2 regions of the Kitasatospora sp. NPDC092948 genome follow, and region 1 is predicted to be linked to the other one. Evidence: riboswitches for the same ligand, from Rfam matches in the RefSeq annotation. Region 1 holds a riboswitch; the other holds the start of a gene.
What was found. A riboswitch is a leader RNA that binds a small molecule or an ion and turns the genes downstream of it on or off. The one in region 1 is predicted to bind S-adenosylmethionine.

Region 1 (8,233 bases):
AGAACAGCGCCACGCCGAGGGTCATGCCCAGGGCGAAGTTGAGGGCGCTGACCTTGCCCAGCGGGAAGATGTAGACCAGCTTGTCGGCGTCGATCGACGCGTAGGACGCGATGAAGCCGACGGTCGCCAGCATCGACACCACGAACATCAGCGACACCTGGCGCTCGGCCCGCTTGGCGGCCCGCTCGTCGATGTCGGTCCGACGCGGTTCGTGGGCCGGCAGGCCCGGGTCGGCGAACGGGTCGTCGTGGGTGACGACCTCAGCGCCGTGGGAGGCGTCGTGAGCCTCCGGCAGGTTCTCTGACATGTCGTGGCTCATGACTTCTTGGCCTTGGTGGTGTGGGCGGCGACCCAGATCGCGATCACGATCAGCGTGCCGATGCCGAAGATCCAGGCAAACAGGCCCTCGGTGAAGGGGCCGAGGCTGCCCAGGGCGAGACCACCGGGGTTCGGCGCGTTGTTGGTGTTCTGGACGTACGCGATGATCTCGCGCTTCTGCTCCTCCGGCATGGTGGTGTCGGGGAACGACGGCATGTTCTGCGGGCCGGTCTGCATGGCCTCGTAGATGTGCTTGGAGTCCACGCCCTCCAGCGACGGGGCGAACTTGCCGTTGGTCAGCGCGCCACCCTTGCCGGCGAAGTTGTGACACTGCGCGCAGTTGGTGCGGAACAGCTCGCCACCCTTGGCGACCTGCTCGGCGTTGGTGACCTTGTCCTCGGACGGCGAGTACTGCTCCGTGGTCGGAGTGACCGGGCCGGGGCCGAGCGAGGCCACGTAGGCGGCCAGCTGGTCGATCTCGGACTGGTTGTAGACGGTCTTCTTGCGCGGGACCTGCGCGCCCGGCTGCTGGGCCGGCATGCGGCCGGTGCCGACCTGGAAGTCGACAGCAGCAGAGCCGACGCCGACCAGCGACGGACCGTCAGAAGTGCCCTGGCCGTTCAGGCCGTGGCAGGAGGAGCAGCCGACGGCGAAGAGCTTCTTGCCCTCGTCGATGGCGAGCGACTGCGAGGAGCTGTCGGCCTGCGCCTTCTCGGCGGGCGCGAAAGCGGCGTACAGCCCCCCGGTGGCCGCCAGGGCGAGAAGTAGAACGACGACCGCCGCCAGTGGGTGGCGCCGTCGTGCGGAGAGCTTTTTCACGGAATAACCCCGGTGTCAGGATCTGGTCGGCAGCAGCCTGCCCCCGACTTCCATGCGTCACGGTGACGCCGGGTCAGGGGCGGGGCGGCTGTTACTTGATCAGGTAGATGGTCGCGAACAGGCCGATCCACACAACGTCGACGAAGTGCCAGTAGTACGACACCACGATCGCCGCGGTGGCCTGCTCGTGGGTGAAGCGCCGCGCCGCGTAGGTCCGGCCGAGGACCAGCAGGAAGGCGATCAGACCACCCGTCACGTGGAGTCCGTGGAAGCCGGTGGTCAGGTAGAACACCGTGCCGTACGGGTCGGAGGACAGCGAGAGGCCGTCCTTCTTGACCAGGTCGGTGTACTCGAAGATCTGGCCGCCGATGAAGATGGCGCCCATCACGAAGGTGATCGTGAACCACGAGCGGAGCTTCTTCACATCACCGCGCTCGGCGGCGAACACACCGAGCTGGCAGGTGAGCGAGGAGAGCACCAGGATCGTGGTGTTGACCGAGGAGAAGGGCACGTTGAGGGCGCTTGCCTTCTCGTGCCAGAACTCGGCGCCCTTGACCGAGCGGAGGGTGAAGTACATCGCGAACAGGGCCGCGAAGAACATCAGCTCCGAGCTCAGCCAGACAATGGTTCCCACGCTGACCAGGTTCGGCCTGTTGACCGCTCCGTGCGCGTGTCCGGTTTCTGTTGCTGTTGCTGTCGCCACGACGGACATTATGTCGGTCCCTTATTCCGTCTTCACGCCGGGGGGTCTCCCTCGGAGTGTCCGGTGCGTGAGGTATGCCCGCCTCGCGGGCCGTCCGTTTTCTGACGGTTGTTCGGAGCGGGTGAGGGAACTGGGCCGTGGGGGTGAGCCTGTGGCGCGTCGGCTTGAGCGAGATCGCGTCGGGGTCTCTTCAGGACGGGTCCGCCGGAGTAGCATCCGTCCCAGGACGTGGTCCGGGTCACACTGGGCCGTTCGGTCGGGGTCCGCGCGCGGTCGTGGCCCGCGCGAACACAGTGGACACATATAAGAGGACGAGCACCAGGAAGCAGGGGACATGGCGCAGCACTCCGACGAGACGCTCACCGTTCTCGTCTACAGCGACGACCGCAACACCCGTGAGCAGGTGACCCTCGCCCTGGGCCGCCGCCCCGCCGGGGACGTTCCCGCGCTGGAGTACCTGGAGTGCGCCACCGCCCCCGCGGTGCTCCGCGCCCTGGAGAAGGGCGGCGTCGACCTCTGCGTGCTGGACGGCGAGGCGGTGCCCGCCGGCGGACTCGGCCTCACCCGGCAGCTGAAGGACGAGATCTACGGCTGCCCGCCGGTGCTGGTCCTGATCGGCCGCCCGCAGGACTCCTGGCTGGCCGCCTGGAGCCGGGCCGACGCGGCGATCTCGCACCCCGTCGACCCGGTCTCGCTCGCCGACGCCGCGACGACGCTGCTGCGGGCCCGGGTGGCCCGCCGGGCGCCGGCCGCGCGCTGACCGGTCCCGGTGTGCGGACCGGGCCGTCTCACCTGAAGAGAAGGGGACGGCAAGGCAGGGCGGCCGTCCCCGCTCGCTCGATAGGCTGACTCCATTCCTCTGCGACAAGACGAGAGCTGGAGACGGCCATGGTGAACGTGCACTCTGCGAACGGCGGTAGCGACCCCGCGCAGGTGGTCCGCACCTGGCCCGACATCCTGATGGCCCTGATGCGCGGCGAGGACCTCGCCCAGGCCGACACCGCCTGGGCGATGGACCGGATCATGAGCGGCGAGGCCAGCCCCGTGCAGGTGGCCGGTTTCCTGATCGCGCTGCGCGGCAAGGGCGAGACGGTCGAGGAGATCTCCGGCCTGGTCGAGTCGATGTACGCGCACGCCGTGCCGCTGGACATCCCCGGGCCGGCCGTCGACATCGTCGGCACCGGCGGCGACCGGGCAAAGACCGTGAACATCTCCACCATGTCGGCGGTGGTCGCCGCGGCGGCCGGCGCGAAGGTGGTCAAGCACGGCAACCGGGCGTCGTCCTCGGCGTCCGGTTCCTCGGACGTGCTCGGGCGGCTCGGCATCAACCTGGACCTGTCCGCCGCGCGGGTCGCGGCGGTCGCCGAGCAGGTCGGACTGACCTTCTGCTTCGCCGCCAAGTTCCACCCCTCGATGCGGCACACCGCGCAGGCCCGCGCCGAACTCGCCGTCCCGACGGTCTTCAACATCCTCGGCCCGCTCACCAACCCGGCCAAGGTCGGCGCCCACGCGGTCGGCTGTTTCGACACCCGGCTGGCCGGGCTGATCGCCGGCGTGCTCGCCCGGCGCGGCGGGCAGGGACTGGTGTTCCGGGGTGACGACGGGCTCGACGAGCTGACGATCACCACCACGTCCCACGTCTGGGTGATTCGGGACGGCAAGGTGACGGAGACCCGGTTCGACCCGCGGGACGTCGGCATCGAGCTGGTCGGGATCGAGGCGCTGCGGGGCGCCGACGCGGAGTTCAACGCGAACGTCGCGCGGCGGGTGCTGAACGGCGAGCGCGGGCCGGTGCGGGACGCGGTGCTGCTCAACAGCGCGGCGGCGCTGGTGGCGCTGGAGCTGACGGACGCGCCGCTGAGCGAGCAGCTCGCGGCGGGGATGGTGCGGACGGCGGCGGCGATCGATTCGGGGGCGGCGGGGTCGCTGCTGAAGCGCTGGGCGGAGGCCACCCAGTAGCGGCTCCCGGTGCGAACGGCCCGCCCGGGGAGGGGAATTGCTCCTTCCCGGGCGGGCCTAGCCGTCTGCGGGCGGCCGCTCGTGCGGCTGCCCGCACGTCTGGCGGGGCGTCAGGGGTGGGGTCCACGTGCTGGACAGGGGTTGAGACTGCGGGGCTCTCGTGTATGGTCTTGCGCAGGTCATGAGTGGCAGCGACAAGCCCCAGCTTGCTGTCCGGCAACCCTCCGTCCGTGGCGGGGTGCCCTGGGTGAGGACCGGGCTGCGTGGCGATCCGTCCGCGCGGCAAGCGCGGACTTCCGGTCGATGCACCCCGGGGTCCTTACCCTGTGGAGGAGTGCATCCATGTCTGTGACCGCCGAGATCTGTGAGCCGCTGGCCGTGCTGGGCCAGGACGTCGAGGTGCCGTTGGCGTCCGGAGAGAAGGTCGGGTACGCGGCGCTGGACTACGCGGCGAGTGCGCCGGCGCTGGCCCGGGTGTGGGAGGACGTGGCGGCGTACGCGCCGTACTACGGGTCGGTGCACCGGGGTGCCGGGTACCTGTCGCAGCTGTCGACCGACCTGTTCGAGCAGAGCCGGCGGACCGTCGCCGAGTTCCTGGAGCTGCGCGACGGCGACCAGGTGGTGTTCACCCGGGCGACCACCGACTCGCTGAACCTGCTGGCCGGGGCGGTGCCCGCCGGGACCGAGGTGTTCGCGTTCGAGACCGAGCACCACGCGTCGCTGCTGCCGTGGCGGCGCGAAGGCCTGACGGTGCGTTACCTGCGGGCGCCGCGATCGCACGGCGAGGCGGTGGCCGCGCTGGAGGAAGCGCTGCTGGGGGCGTCCGACGGACCGAAGCTGTTCTGCGTGACCGGGGCGTCGAACGTCACCGGCGAGCTGTGGCCGGTCAAGGCGCTGACCGAGGTCGCGCACCGGTACGGCGCCCGGGTGGTGCTGGACGCGGCCCAGCTGGCGCCCCACCACCGGGTGTCGGTGCGGGAGTTGGACGTCGACTGGATCGCGTTCTCCGGCCACAAGCTGTACGCGCCGTTCGGGGCCGGCGTGCTGGCCGGCCGCTCCGACTGGCTGGACGCGGCGGAGCCGTACCTGGCCGGCGGCGGGGCGAGCCGGACGGTGGCCCGGGAGCTGGACGGCTCGGTGGCGGTGGAGTGGCACACCGGCCCCGCGCGGCACGAGGCCGGCTCCCCGAACGTGATCGGCGCCTACGCGATCGCCTCGGCCTGCCGGGCCCTCGGCGAGGCGGGCTTCGACGCGCTGGAGGCCCGGGAGCGGGCGCTGGTCGCGAAGTTGACGGAGGGGCTGGCGGAGATCCCCGAGGTGCGGGTGCTCAGCCTGTTCGGCGAGGACTCCGACCGGGTCGGCGTGGTGTCGTTCGTGGTGCGCGGCTGGAACAGCTCGCACTTCTCGGCCGCGCTGTCCGCCGAGTACGGCATCGGCGTGCGGGACGGGCTGTTCTGCGCGCACCCGCTGGTGCGGACCCTGCTGGGCGGCGAGGACGTGGCGCCCAGCGCGTGCGGGGCGCCCGAGCCGTCGCTGCCGGGGGAGCGCAGCCTGAACGCGATCCGGGTCAGCTTCGGCGCCGGCACCCCCGTCGAGCACCTGGACCGGTTCCTGACGGCCGTTCGGGACCTGGTCACCGACGGCGCGCGGTGGAGCTACCGCAACGAGGGCGGGCGCTGCGTCGCCACCGAGCAGATCGACAGGGGCCGGCAGCGCTGAGCCGAGCGGCTACTCGTCCAGGCCGAGCGAGAACGCGGCCTCCAGGTCGTGCTGCGAGTAGGTGCGGAAGGCGATGTGGGTCTCGGTGTTGGAGACGCCCGGGACCTTGTTGAGGCGGCCGGGGATCACCTCGGCCAGGTCCTCGTGGTTGCGCACCCGCACCATGGCGACCAGGTCGTAGGTGCCGGTGACGGAGTAGACCTCGCTGACGCCCTCGATGGCCGCGATCGCCTCGGCGATCTCGGGGATCCGGTCGACGCTGGTGTTGATGAGGACGATCGCGGTGATCACTGAGCAACTCCTGTTCGAGAAGGTGCGCCCAGGGTATCGCCCGCCGGACGGGCGGCCCAGGCGAACAGCCAGCCCGTCACGAAGCCGATCACGTGCACCAGATAGGCCACCCCGCCGCCGCCGGAACTGACGGACCACCACTGCAGCGCGAACCACAGGCCGAGCACCAGCCAGGCCGGGAACCGCAGCGGGAGGAACAGCAGGACCGGCACCAGCACCGTCACCCGGGCCTTCGGCCACAGCCGCAGGTACCCGCCCAGCACCCCGGCGATCGCGCCGGACGCGCCGACCAGGGCGCGCATCCCGTCCGCGGTGTGCGCCTCGGCCACCGCGTAGCCGTAGGTGGCCAGGTAGCCGATCGCCAGGTAGCCGGTCAGGAAGCGGATCCGGCCCAGCCGGGCCTCCACGGCCGGGCCGAAGACGAACAGGAACAGCAGGTTGCCGACCAGGTGCAGCCACCCCGCGTGGACGAACAGCGAGGTGAGGACCGAGAGTTCGGGGATCTTGCCGGGTGTCGGCGGGAGCGCGCAGCCCGGCGCGGCCGGGGTGAGCGCGGACAGCTGGGCGGCCGTCAGCGGGCGGCCGCTCAGCAGCTCGGCGGGCACCGCACCCCAGCGGTGCTCGTAGCGCTGCTCGGCGCAGGCCCGGGCCGCGCCGCTGCCGTACGCCGGGTTCAGGCCGCCGGCCGGGCCGACCAGCAGGACCAGCGCGGACAGTGCGATCAGCAGGTAGCTGACGACCGGGGTGCGGGCGGCCCGCTCGGCCGCCGGCGAACCGGCCCGGGCGGGGGCGGTGAGCACCATGCCGGTGAGCATTCCTCGGGGGCGCGTCCGCGACACCGGGCGCTGCTCCGGGCGGGTGAGCGTCCGGGCAGTGGACCGGTGGCCCGGGCCCCCGACCGCAGGCAATAGGCTGGAGGCCCGGAACCGGGACCAGCCGAGAGGGACCACTGATGACCATTGCCGCGCCGACCGCCGAGACCCGCTGGCGCTGCACGCTGTGCGGCAACCTCACCCGCTTCGACGTCACCCGGTCCTCCCGAGTGATCGACTTCCTGCACTTCGACCTGTCCGGCGACTCCAAGGTCGAGGAGACCCAGGTGCTCGCCGAGACCATCGAGTCGGTGCGTTGCCGGTGGTGCAACGCCGTGGACCAGGTCGAGCTGGTGGCCCGCCCGGGCGCCGAGGAGACCACCGAGGGCGGCCCCGCGCAGGGCTGACGCACCTCCACCGCCCCGTGTTCCCGTCCGCGCCCCGGACCGGGGCGCGGGGCGGACTCGTCGGCGGGGTGCTGTCGGTGCGGCACGGTAGACGGGACAATTGCAAGCAGCGGCGGACACCAACGCCCCCGGCACCCGCCGGGGCCCGCCCGGACCAGGATCGGAGCCGAGGACAGTGGCGGAGGCAGCGAACGCGCCCGCGGGCACGGACGGGACCACGCCCGCTCCGGTCCGGCAGACCCAGGAGGCCGGGCCCGTCGAGGCCGCCCCGGCGGCCGAGGACGGCAACGGCGAGACCGCCGGCCGAGTGCTGCCCGAGGGCGTGCGCCGCCGGGTGGTGGGCATCGCCTCCGACGCGCTCGGCGGCATCGCCCCCGGCGAACTGCCCGCCGCGCTGCGCCCGTACGCCAAGTTCACCGCCGCCCGGCGGGCCAAGTACGCGGCCACCGCGCTGGCCGCCGCGCTGGAGTCCGACCCGGCGTTCCGGGTCCGGATAGCCGAGCGGCTGCGGCTCGGCCAGCCCGACCTGGTGCGCGCGCTGGAGGCGGGCACCGTGCCGGCCGCCGCCGACCCGATGGACGTGGCCGCCGCCGCCTACCTGGTGCGGCCCACCGGCTGGGCCCGGCTGGTCGAGGAGGCCGGCGAGCAGGCCGAGCGGGTGGACGCCGAGGGCGCCGCCGCGGAGGCCGCCCGGCTGGCCGAGAAGCTCCAGGAGGAGCTGGCCGAGGCCCGCTCCGCCGCCCGCGCCGAACTGGACCGGCACCGGGCCGAGTCCGAGGGGGTGCGCCGGGAGGCCGACTCGCTGCGCAAGAAGGTCCGCTCGCTGGAGGCCGACACCCGCCGGGCGCAGGCCGAGAGCCGCCGCCTGGCCGCCGAACTGGAGGCCGCCCGGGCCGCCGCCGCGGCCGAGCGCGGCGCCGCCGAGGTGGAGGCCCGCCGGCTGAGGCACCGGGTGGCCGAGCTGGAGGCCGCGGTGGAGACCGGCCGGCGCACCGCCCGGGAGGGCCGGAGCGTCGAGGACATGCGGCTGCGGCTGCTGCTGGACACCGTCCTGCAGTCCGCGCAGGGCCTGCAGCGGGAGTTGGCGCTCCCGGTGACGGCGCTGCGCCCGGCCGACCTGGTGGAGGCGGTGGAGCCCGGTTCGGCGTCGCCGCACGACGTGGCCCGGCGCGGCCTGGCCGAGGACGACCCGGCGCTGCTGGACC
Region 2 (8,233 bases), on a different contig from region 1:
CTCCGTGCGGAAGGACACCGGACCGCGGTTGGAGGCCACCAGGATCGGGGCGGCTCCGGACTGCGTGGGGCGTTCGGACGCGTGATCGGCCATACAGCCAACCTTGCCGGGTGACCGGTGGACCAAACCACCCGGCACGGTCCGCGCCGGGTGAACAGTGCGGGCGGCGGTCAGCGGTTGCGGTACTCGGGGACGGTGATCATCGGGGGGCGTTCGGCGGCCGGGACGGCGTGGGTGCGGGGGGTGAAGCCGTCGGTGGTGCGGGTGTACTGGGTGAGCAGCGGGCGGACCAGGTCGGGGTCGGCCTTGAGCCGGTGGGTGCGGTCGAGGCGTTCCAGCGCGGTGCGGTAGATGGTGGCGGCCATCCGGCCCAGCGCCTGGCCGTCCTGGTGGCGGTGGTGCCGGACGCCGACGTCGACCTGGGCCAGCGCGTCCAGTCCGACCAGTTCCAACGAGTCGACCAGCAGGCCGAGTTCGACGCCGTAGCCGGTCGGGAAGGGCAGCTGCTCCAGCAGGCTGCGGCGGGCCGCGTACTCGCCGCCGAGCGGCTGGACGAAGCCGGCCAGTTGCGGCCAGTGCAGGTTGAGCAGCGGGCGGGCGACCAGTTCGGTGACCCGGCCGCCGCCGGCCGGGACGACGGCGCCGTCGGCCTCGAACGGGCGGTCGTACATGGCTTTGACCAGGTGCAGGGCGGGGTCGGTGAGCAGCGGGCCGACGATGCCGGAGACGAACGCCGGGTCGAATTCGCGCAGGTCGGCGTCGATGTAGCAGACGATCGCGCCGCTGCTGGCGAGCAGCGAGCGCCACAGCACCTCGCCCTTGCCGGGGGCGGCGGGCAGCCGGGGCAGGATGGTGTCCCGGTGCACCACCCGGGCGCCGGCGGCGGTCGCGGCGGCGGCGGTGCCGTCCACCGAGCCGGAGTCGACGACCAGCAGCTCGTCGACCAGCGGGACGCGCTCCATCAGCTCGGTGCGGATCGTGGTGACGATCTCGCCGACGGTGGGCTCCTCGTCGAGGGCGGGCAGCACGACGCTGACGGTGCCGGCCGGCCCGGCGGCGCGCTTGGCGGCGAGCAGCCGGTCGAGCGGTCGGTCGGCGGCCGTCCAGGATCGACGGCGCAGCCAGTCGGCCACTTCCGGCAGAACCCCGGGCTCGGGCTGCTCGGACAAGATCTCGCTCCCTGTCTCGGTCCGTCTCGGGTGTCGGACGGGGGGGTTGGACGGCACAGGCCTTCGGTTACAGTCTTCGTACTGCGCTCGGGCCTTCGCACGTCGGGGTCGCTCGCAGCGTACGACCACAACTTCACAGAGCTCATCCAGAGGGACTGAGGGAACGGCCCGTTGAAGTCCCGGCAACCCTCCCGCGCGGCCTTGCAGGCCCGGCGGGACAGGTGCCAATTCCGGCCCGGGCGCGACCGCGACCCGGGGAAGATGAGGAGAAAGGGCCTCGCCACCATGGCTGTTGACACCCCCGCACCCGCACCCGCCGCCGTCGACCTCGGTCCGGCCACCGCGCTGTCCTGTCGCGAGTGCGGCACCCGCTTCCCGCTCGGCCCGAGCTTCGCCTGCCTGGAGTGTTTCGGCCCGCTGGAGATCGCCTACGACTACGCCGGCTACGACGCCGAGGAGCTGCGCAAGCGGATCGAGGCCGGCCCGGCGTCGATCTGGCGCTACGCCCCGCTGCTGCCGGTGCCCGCCGACGTCGCGGGCAAGCCGAACCTGAACCCGGGCTGGACCCCGCTGGTGAAGGCCGACAACCTGGGCCGCGAGCTGGGCTTCACCGCGCAGCTGCACATCAAGGACGACTCCGGGAACCCCACCCATTCCTTCAAGGACCGGGTGGTGGCCTGCGCGATCGAGGCGGCCCGCGCGTTCGACTTCACCACGCTGTCCTGCTCGTCCACCGGCAACCTGGCGGGCGCGGTGGGCGCCGCCGCGGCCCGGGCCGGCTTCAAGTCCTGCGTGTTCATCCCGCACGACCTGGAGCAGGGCAAGGTCGTGATGGCCGGTGTGTACGGCGGCGAGCTGGTCGGCATCGACGGCAACTACGACGACGTGAACCGGTTCTGCTCGGAGCTGATCGGCGACCCGGCCGGCGAGGGCTGGGGTTTCGTCAACGTCAACCTGCGGCCGTACTACGGCGAGGGCTCCAAGACCCTGGCGTTCGAGATCTGCGAGCAGCTCGGCTGGCGGCTGCCCGAGCAGATCGTCATCCCGATCGCCTCCGGCTCCCAGCTCACCAAGATCGACAAGGGCCTGCAGGAGCTGATCAAGCTCGGCCTGGTCGAGGACCGCCCGTACAAGATCTTCGGCGCCCAGGCCGAGGGCTGCTCCCCGGTCTCCGCCGCCTTCAAGGCCGGCCGCGACGTGATCAAGCCGGTCAAGCCGGACACCATCGCGAAGTCGCTGGCGATCGGCAACCCGGCCGACGGCCCGTACGTCCTCGACATCGCCCGCCGCACCGGCGGCGCCGTCGAGGACGTCACCGACGCCCAGGTGGTCGAGGCGATCAAGCTGCTGGCCCGCACCGAGGGCATCTTCGCCGAGACGGCCGGCGGCGTCACCGTCGGCGTGCTGAAGAAGCTGGTCGAGACCGGGCAGCTCGACCCGAGCAAGGAGACCGTCGCGATCAACACCGGTGACGGCCTGAAGACCCTCGACGCGGTCGCCGACTCCGGCATGACCGCCGTGATCCGCCCGACGCTGGAGTCCTTCCGCGCCGCCGGCCTCGTCTCCGCCTGAACCCCCACACGTTTTCGAGGAGTAGATCCATGAGCGCCACCGTCCGCATCCCCACCATCCTGCGCACCTACACCGGCGGCTCCGCCGAGGTCACCGCCGAGGGCGCCACCCTGTCCGCCGTCGTCGCGGACCTGGAGGCCAACCACCCCGGCATCGCCGCCCGCCTGCTGGACGACACCGGCAAGCTGCGCCGCTTCGTCAACGTGTACGTCAACGACGACGACGTGCGCTTCGCCGACGGCCTGGAGACCGAGATCAAGGACGGCGCCTCGGTGTCGATCATTCCGGCGGTGGCCGGCGGCTGCTGACGCCGCCCCCGCGCATTCGCCCTGCCGCCGTCGGACCCCGGAATTCGATTTCCGAGCGGTCCGGCGGCGGCTTCGCACATCGGTGCCGGGGTCTGTTCCCGAGCGCGGGCAGCCGTGATTCCGGCCCGGCGGGTCGCTGGAATTCCGGGACCGGTGGAGGAGTAGAGTGCCGGTGGAGCCGTTCCCCGCCAAAGCCCGCTCCAATCCTCGTTTTTCCCGCACCGCAACCTCGCGCAGGCCCCGTCCCGTCCCGCGCTCTGAGACATGCGCCGGACCGCTCACCGCCCGATCTGTCAGGCCGCCGTCAGAATTCTTCCGGCGATTTGCGGTGACACGTCCGTTATGTCCGGTGGCAATTGTCGCGCCTCATACCTTTCGCCCTGTCATATCCCCTACGGGGTACGGACTTTCCGCAAAATTGGGGCCTGTTGCAGAGGGCGCATATCCGGATACATTCAGCCGCGACAGAGGCTGCGCCGTGCGGGGGGGAGTCCCCACAGGCCGGTCTTCCAGACCTCCGGGTCCGCGTCCTGCGGATCTCTGAAGGGCCAGCACAGCACAAGGGGAGTTCGGAATGGCTCAGGGCACCGTCAAGTGGTTCAACGCCGAGAAGGGCTACGGCTTCATCGCGGTCGACGGTGGAGCGGACGTGTTCGTCCACTACAGCGCGATCCAGATGGACGGCTACCGCACCCTGGAAGAGGGCCAGCGGGTCGAGTTCGAGATCTCGCAGGGTCAGAAGGGTCCGCAGGCCGACATGGTCCGCGCCGCCGGCGCCTGACGGCCCGGCAGACCGCACATACGACAGGTGCGACCGGCAGGCCCGGTCCCGGCGCGACGCGTCCGGGGCCGGGCCTGCCGGCGTTCCGCGGCCGGGCTGCGGGTTTCCCGGGAGGGTCGTCGGGCATGCTGTCGGGCACGCCGAATGGGCTTGCACTCGGCACCCCCGAGTGCTAATCATTGGCGTTAGCACTCACAGCGTGAGAGTGACAACGGACCGGGCCGGTGAGGCCCCGGAAGCGACGGGGACATGACCCGCGTTCTCCTGGGCCGTCCGTCGCGGGCACCCCCTTGGTCCGAGCAGTCGACCGTGTCCCGGAGGACCACTTCTAATGGCCAAGATCATCGCCTTTGACGAGGAAGCCCGCCGCGGCCTTGAGCGTGGCATGAACCAGCTTGCCGACGCCGTGAAGGTCACGCTCGGCCCCAAGGGTCGCAACGTCGTTCTGGAGAAGAAGTGGGGCGCCCCCACCATCACCAACGACGGTGTCTCCATCGCCAAGGAGATCGAGCTCGAGGACCCGTACGAGAAGATCGGCGCCGAGCTCGTCAAGGAGGTCGCCAAGAAGACCGACGACGTCGCGGGTGACGGCACCACCACCGCCACCGTGCTGGCCCAGGCGCTCGTCCGCGAGGGTCTGCGCAACGTCGCCGCCGGCGCCAACCCGATGGCCCTGAAGCGCGGCATCGAGAAGGCCGTCACCGCCGTCTCCGACCAGCTGCTGGCGCAGGCCAAGGACGTGGAGACCAAGGAGCAGATCGCCTCCACCGCCTCCATCTCCGCCGCCGACACCCAGATCGGCGAGCTCATCGCCGAGGCCATGGACAAGGTCGGCAAGGAAGGCGTCATCACCGTCGAGGAGAGCAACACCTTCGGCCTGGAGCTCGAGCTCACCGAGGGCATGCGCTTCGACAAGGGCTACATCTCCGCCTACTTCGCCACCGACCTGGAGCGCATGGAGGCGAGCTTCGAGGACCCGTACATCCTCATCGCCAACTCCAAGATCTCCTCGGTCAAGGACCTCCTCCCGCTGCTGGAGAAGGTCATGCAGAGCGGCAAGCCGCTCGTCATCATCGCCGAGGACGTCGAGGGCGAGGCCCTGTCGACCCTGGTCGTGAACAAGATCCGCGGCACCTTCAAGTCCGTCGCCGTCAAGGCCCCGGGCTTCGGCGACCGCCGCAAGGCCATGCTCGGCGACATCGCCATCCTCACCGGCGGCACCGTGATCTCCGAGGAGGTCGGTCTCAAGCTGGAGAACGCCGGCCTGGACCTGCTGGGCACCGCCCGCAAGGTCGTCATCACCAAGGACGAGACCACCATCGTCGACGGCGGCGGCGAGAGCGACCAGGTTGCCGGTCGCGTCAACCAGATCCGCGCCGAGATCGAGAACTCCGACTCGGACTACGACCGCGAGAAGCTCCAGGAGCGCCTCGCCAAGCTGGCCGGCGGCGTGGCCGTCATCAAGGCCGGCGCGGCCACCGAGGTCGAGCTCAAGGAGCGCAAGCACCGCATCGAGGACGCGGTGCGCAACGCCAAGGCCGCCGTCGAGGAGGGCATCGTCGCCGGTGGCGGCGTCGCCCTGCTGCAGGCCGGTGTCGCGTTCGACAAGCTGGAGCTGGACGGCGACGAGGCCACCGGCGCCAACATCGTCCGCGTGGCCCTGGAGGCCCCGATCAAGCAGATCGCGACCAACGCCGGCCTCGAGGGCGGCGTCGTGGTCGAGAAGGTCCGCAACCTGCCCGCCGGCCACGGCCTGAACGCCGCGACCAACGAGTACGTCGACCTGATCGCCTCCGGCATCATCGACCCCGCCAAGGTCACCCGCTCCGCCCTGCAGAACGCCGCCTCCATCGCGGCGCTGTTCCTCACCACCGAGGCCGTCATCGCCGACAAGCCGGAGAAGGCCGCTGCGGCCGCCGGCGGCGGCATGCCGGGCGGTGACATGGACTTCTGATCCGACCTCACCGGTTGGTTCGGTCAGTCTCACGCCGTGAGGGCGGTCTCCTTCGGGAGGCCGCCCTCGCGGCGTTCCGGCTTTCCGCGGCGCTTTGGGACAATGGGCGGATGGCCAGCCCCCAGATCGAAACCGCCCTGCACAACGCGCGTGCGCTGATCCTCGCCGACCTCACCGCGCGGGACGTCGCCGACGCCGCGATCGTCTCGCTGGTCGAGGACGCCGTCACCCACCGGCGGTGGTGGCTCGAACAGTGGCCGGACGGCAGCGAGTTCGTGCTCGGGCTGATCGCGCAGGACGTGCAGGACGCGCTGCTGGAGTCGTACGGGCGGTGGCCGCTCTGTTCCGCGTGCGCGGCGGAGGACGACGACCCGCACGCGCTGAGCGTGGAGCCGGAGCTGGGGGCGGACCCGCACTGGGTGTGCGGCAAGAAGGGGATCGTCGTCGCGGCGGTCGGGCAGCTCCAGTAGCGGGCGCGAGCGCAGGGAGCGCACCACCGGGTGCGCTCTCCCTGATGTCACACCTGGAGCTCGGTGAGCTCGCGCTGCATGTTCGCGCGGGCCCGGGCGTCGTAGCGGTGGTGGGCCTCGGTGGTGCGGTAGAGGGCGGGGAGGGCGAGGAGGTGGCGGAGGATCGCGGTGCGGCCCTCGCGGAAGGCGTCCGGGGGGACGAAGGCGTACTCGTCGCGGATGGCGGCGGTGTAGGCCGCGTAGTGGTCGGGGGATGAGCCGAGGACGGCCAGGTCCGCGTCGCAGAGGACTTCGCCGTTGTGGTCGCCGGGCGCCGGGTGGTGGGTGACGGTGAGTCGGATCAGCCGGGCGACCTCGTGGACCAGGGGTTCGGGCAGGCCCGCCTCGCGCAGGGCGCGGCAGGCGAGGGCGGCGCTGCGTTCCTCGTTCTCGGAGCGGTCGGGCCGGTAGACGGCGTCGTGGAACCAGGCGGCCAGCCGGACGGCGTCGGGGTCGTCGGCATGGCCGGCGAGTTCGTCGATCCGGTCCAGGACGGCCCGCAGGTGGTCGGTGGTGTGGTAGCGGCGCTGCGGTTCGGCCCAGCGGTCGAGCAGGTCGCGGGCGTAGGGCTCCGGGTCGACGTTGGCGCCGCAGCGGGTGAGCAGGGCGTGCCAGCGCTCGGGCAGCGATGCGGTCATGACGGCCATTCTGCTCCTCGCCGGTGGCGCAGTGACAGGATCCGGACCCGGATGTGACCCAGCCTATATGTAGTTCACCGACTTATGACGCAGACTTGAGTGATCGTCGCTCGGAGGCTATACATACTCGGTATGCAAGACGTTCCGCTGTTCCGAGGGGAAGCCATGACCGGATCGAGCGCGCAGGCCGTTCTGCGCCTGGAAGGAGTCGGCCGGGTGCACGGTCGGGGCGAAGCCGAGGTGCACGCCCTCCACCCGATCGACCTGGAAGTGCGGGCCGGGGAGTTCCTGGCCGTGATGGGGCCGTCCGGCTCCGGAAAGTCCACCCTGCTCGCGCTGGCCGGCGGCCTGGACCGCCCGTCGGTCGGCCGGGTGCTGGTCGAGGGCACCCCGCTGGAGGGGCTGAGCCGGGCCCGGCTGGCCGACGTGCGGCGCCGCTCGGTCGGCTACGTGTTCCAGTCGTACAACCTGATCCCGTCCCTGACGGCGGCGGAGAACATCTCGCTGCCGCGGGAGCTGGACGGCGTGTCCGCCCGCACCGCCCGCGCGGAGGCGCTCGTCGCACTGGAGGAACTGGGCATCGCCCAGCTCGCCGACCGCTTCCCGGAGGACATGTCCGGCGGTCAGCAGCAGCGGGTCGCGATCGGCCGGGCACTGGCCGGCGAACGCCGCCTGGTGCTCGCGGACGAGCCGACCGGCGCCCTCGACTCCGCCACCGGCGAGGCCGTGCTGCAGGTGCTGCGCTCGCGCTGCGACGCGGGGGCCGCCGCCATGATGGTCACCCACGACGCCACCCACGCGGCCTGGGCGGACCGGGTGGTGTTCCTCCGGGACGGCCGGATCGTCCGCGAGGCGGCGCAGCGCGCCGGGGCCGACCGATGAGCGCCTGGCGGGCGGTGCTGCGGATGGCGCGCCGCGACGCCCTGCGGGCCAAGGGCCGCAGCGCCCTGGTGGTCGCGATGATCGCGCTGCCGGTGCTCGGTGCGACCGGCGTGGACGTGGTGCACCGCAGCGGCCAACTCGCCGGCGTCGAACGCGCGGACCGGCTGATGGGCCGCTCCGACGCGCTGATCGGCGCGTACGACCCGGGCCGGAGCATCGAGCAGTCGGTGTTCCCGGCCGACGGCGTGCGCACCCTGCCGCAGCGCCAGGGCAGCGAGACGCCCGAGCAGAAACGCGCCGCCGCCACCGAACCGACCGCGCTGCTCGGCGAGTTGCTGCCGCCGGGCAGTACGTTGACACCGGCCCGCACCGGCCCGGTCGCGGCCGTGCAGACCCGTGACGGCCTGGCCCCCGTCGACA

Region 2: it holds a riboswitch for S-adenosylmethionine, as region 1 does, so the genes downstream of both, thrC (threonine synthase) here and ACIQF6_RS15960 (aminotransferase class V-fold PLP-dependent enzyme) in region 1, are expected to answer to the same signal.

Annotation. Positions count from the first base shown of each region.
Region 1 is NZ_JBIVPU010000004.1:511,768-520,000, forward strand. Features, by position in the region: gene ACIQF6_RS15935 (Rieske 2Fe-2S domain-containing protein) at 1-307, opposite strand, end outside; gene ACIQF6_RS15940 (c-type cytochrome) at 316-1,137, opposite strand; gene ACIQF6_RS15945 (heme-copper oxidase subunit III) at 1,229-1,849, opposite strand; gene ACIQF6_RS15950 (hypothetical protein) at 2,175-2,600, shown strand; gene trpD (anthranilate phosphoribosyltransferase) at 2,729-3,799, shown strand; SAM riboswitch class IV at 3,977-4,094, shown strand; gene ACIQF6_RS15960 (aminotransferase class V-fold PLP-dependent enzyme) at 4,142-5,518, shown strand; gene ACIQF6_RS15965 (Lrp/AsnC ligand binding domain-containing protein) at 5,528-5,809, opposite strand; gene ACIQF6_RS15970 (rhomboid family intramembrane serine protease) at 5,806-6,612, opposite strand; gene ACIQF6_RS15975 (hypothetical protein) at 6,762-7,028, shown strand; gene ACIQF6_RS15980 (NYN domain-containing protein) at 7,204-8,233, shown strand, end outside.
Region 2 is NZ_JBIVPU010000003.1:70,595-78,827, forward strand. Features, by position in the region: gene ACIQF6_RS09870 (trehalose-6-phosphate synthase) at 1-93, opposite strand, end outside; gene ACIQF6_RS09875 (glucosyl-3-phosphoglycerate synthase) at 171-1,169, opposite strand; SAM riboswitch class I at 1,309-1,437, shown strand; gene thrC (threonine synthase) at 1,455-2,741, shown strand; gene ACIQF6_RS09885 (ubiquitin-like small modifier protein 1) at 2,771-3,049, shown strand; gene ACIQF6_RS09890 (cold-shock protein) at 3,624-3,830, shown strand; gene groL (chaperonin GroEL) at 4,162-5,784, shown strand; gene ACIQF6_RS09900 (hypothetical protein) at 5,895-6,254, shown strand; gene ACIQF6_RS09905 (hypothetical protein) at 6,302-6,931, opposite strand; gene ACIQF6_RS09910 (ABC transporter ATP-binding protein) at 7,097-7,813, shown strand; gene ACIQF6_RS09915 (ABC transporter permease) at 7,810-8,233, shown strand, end outside.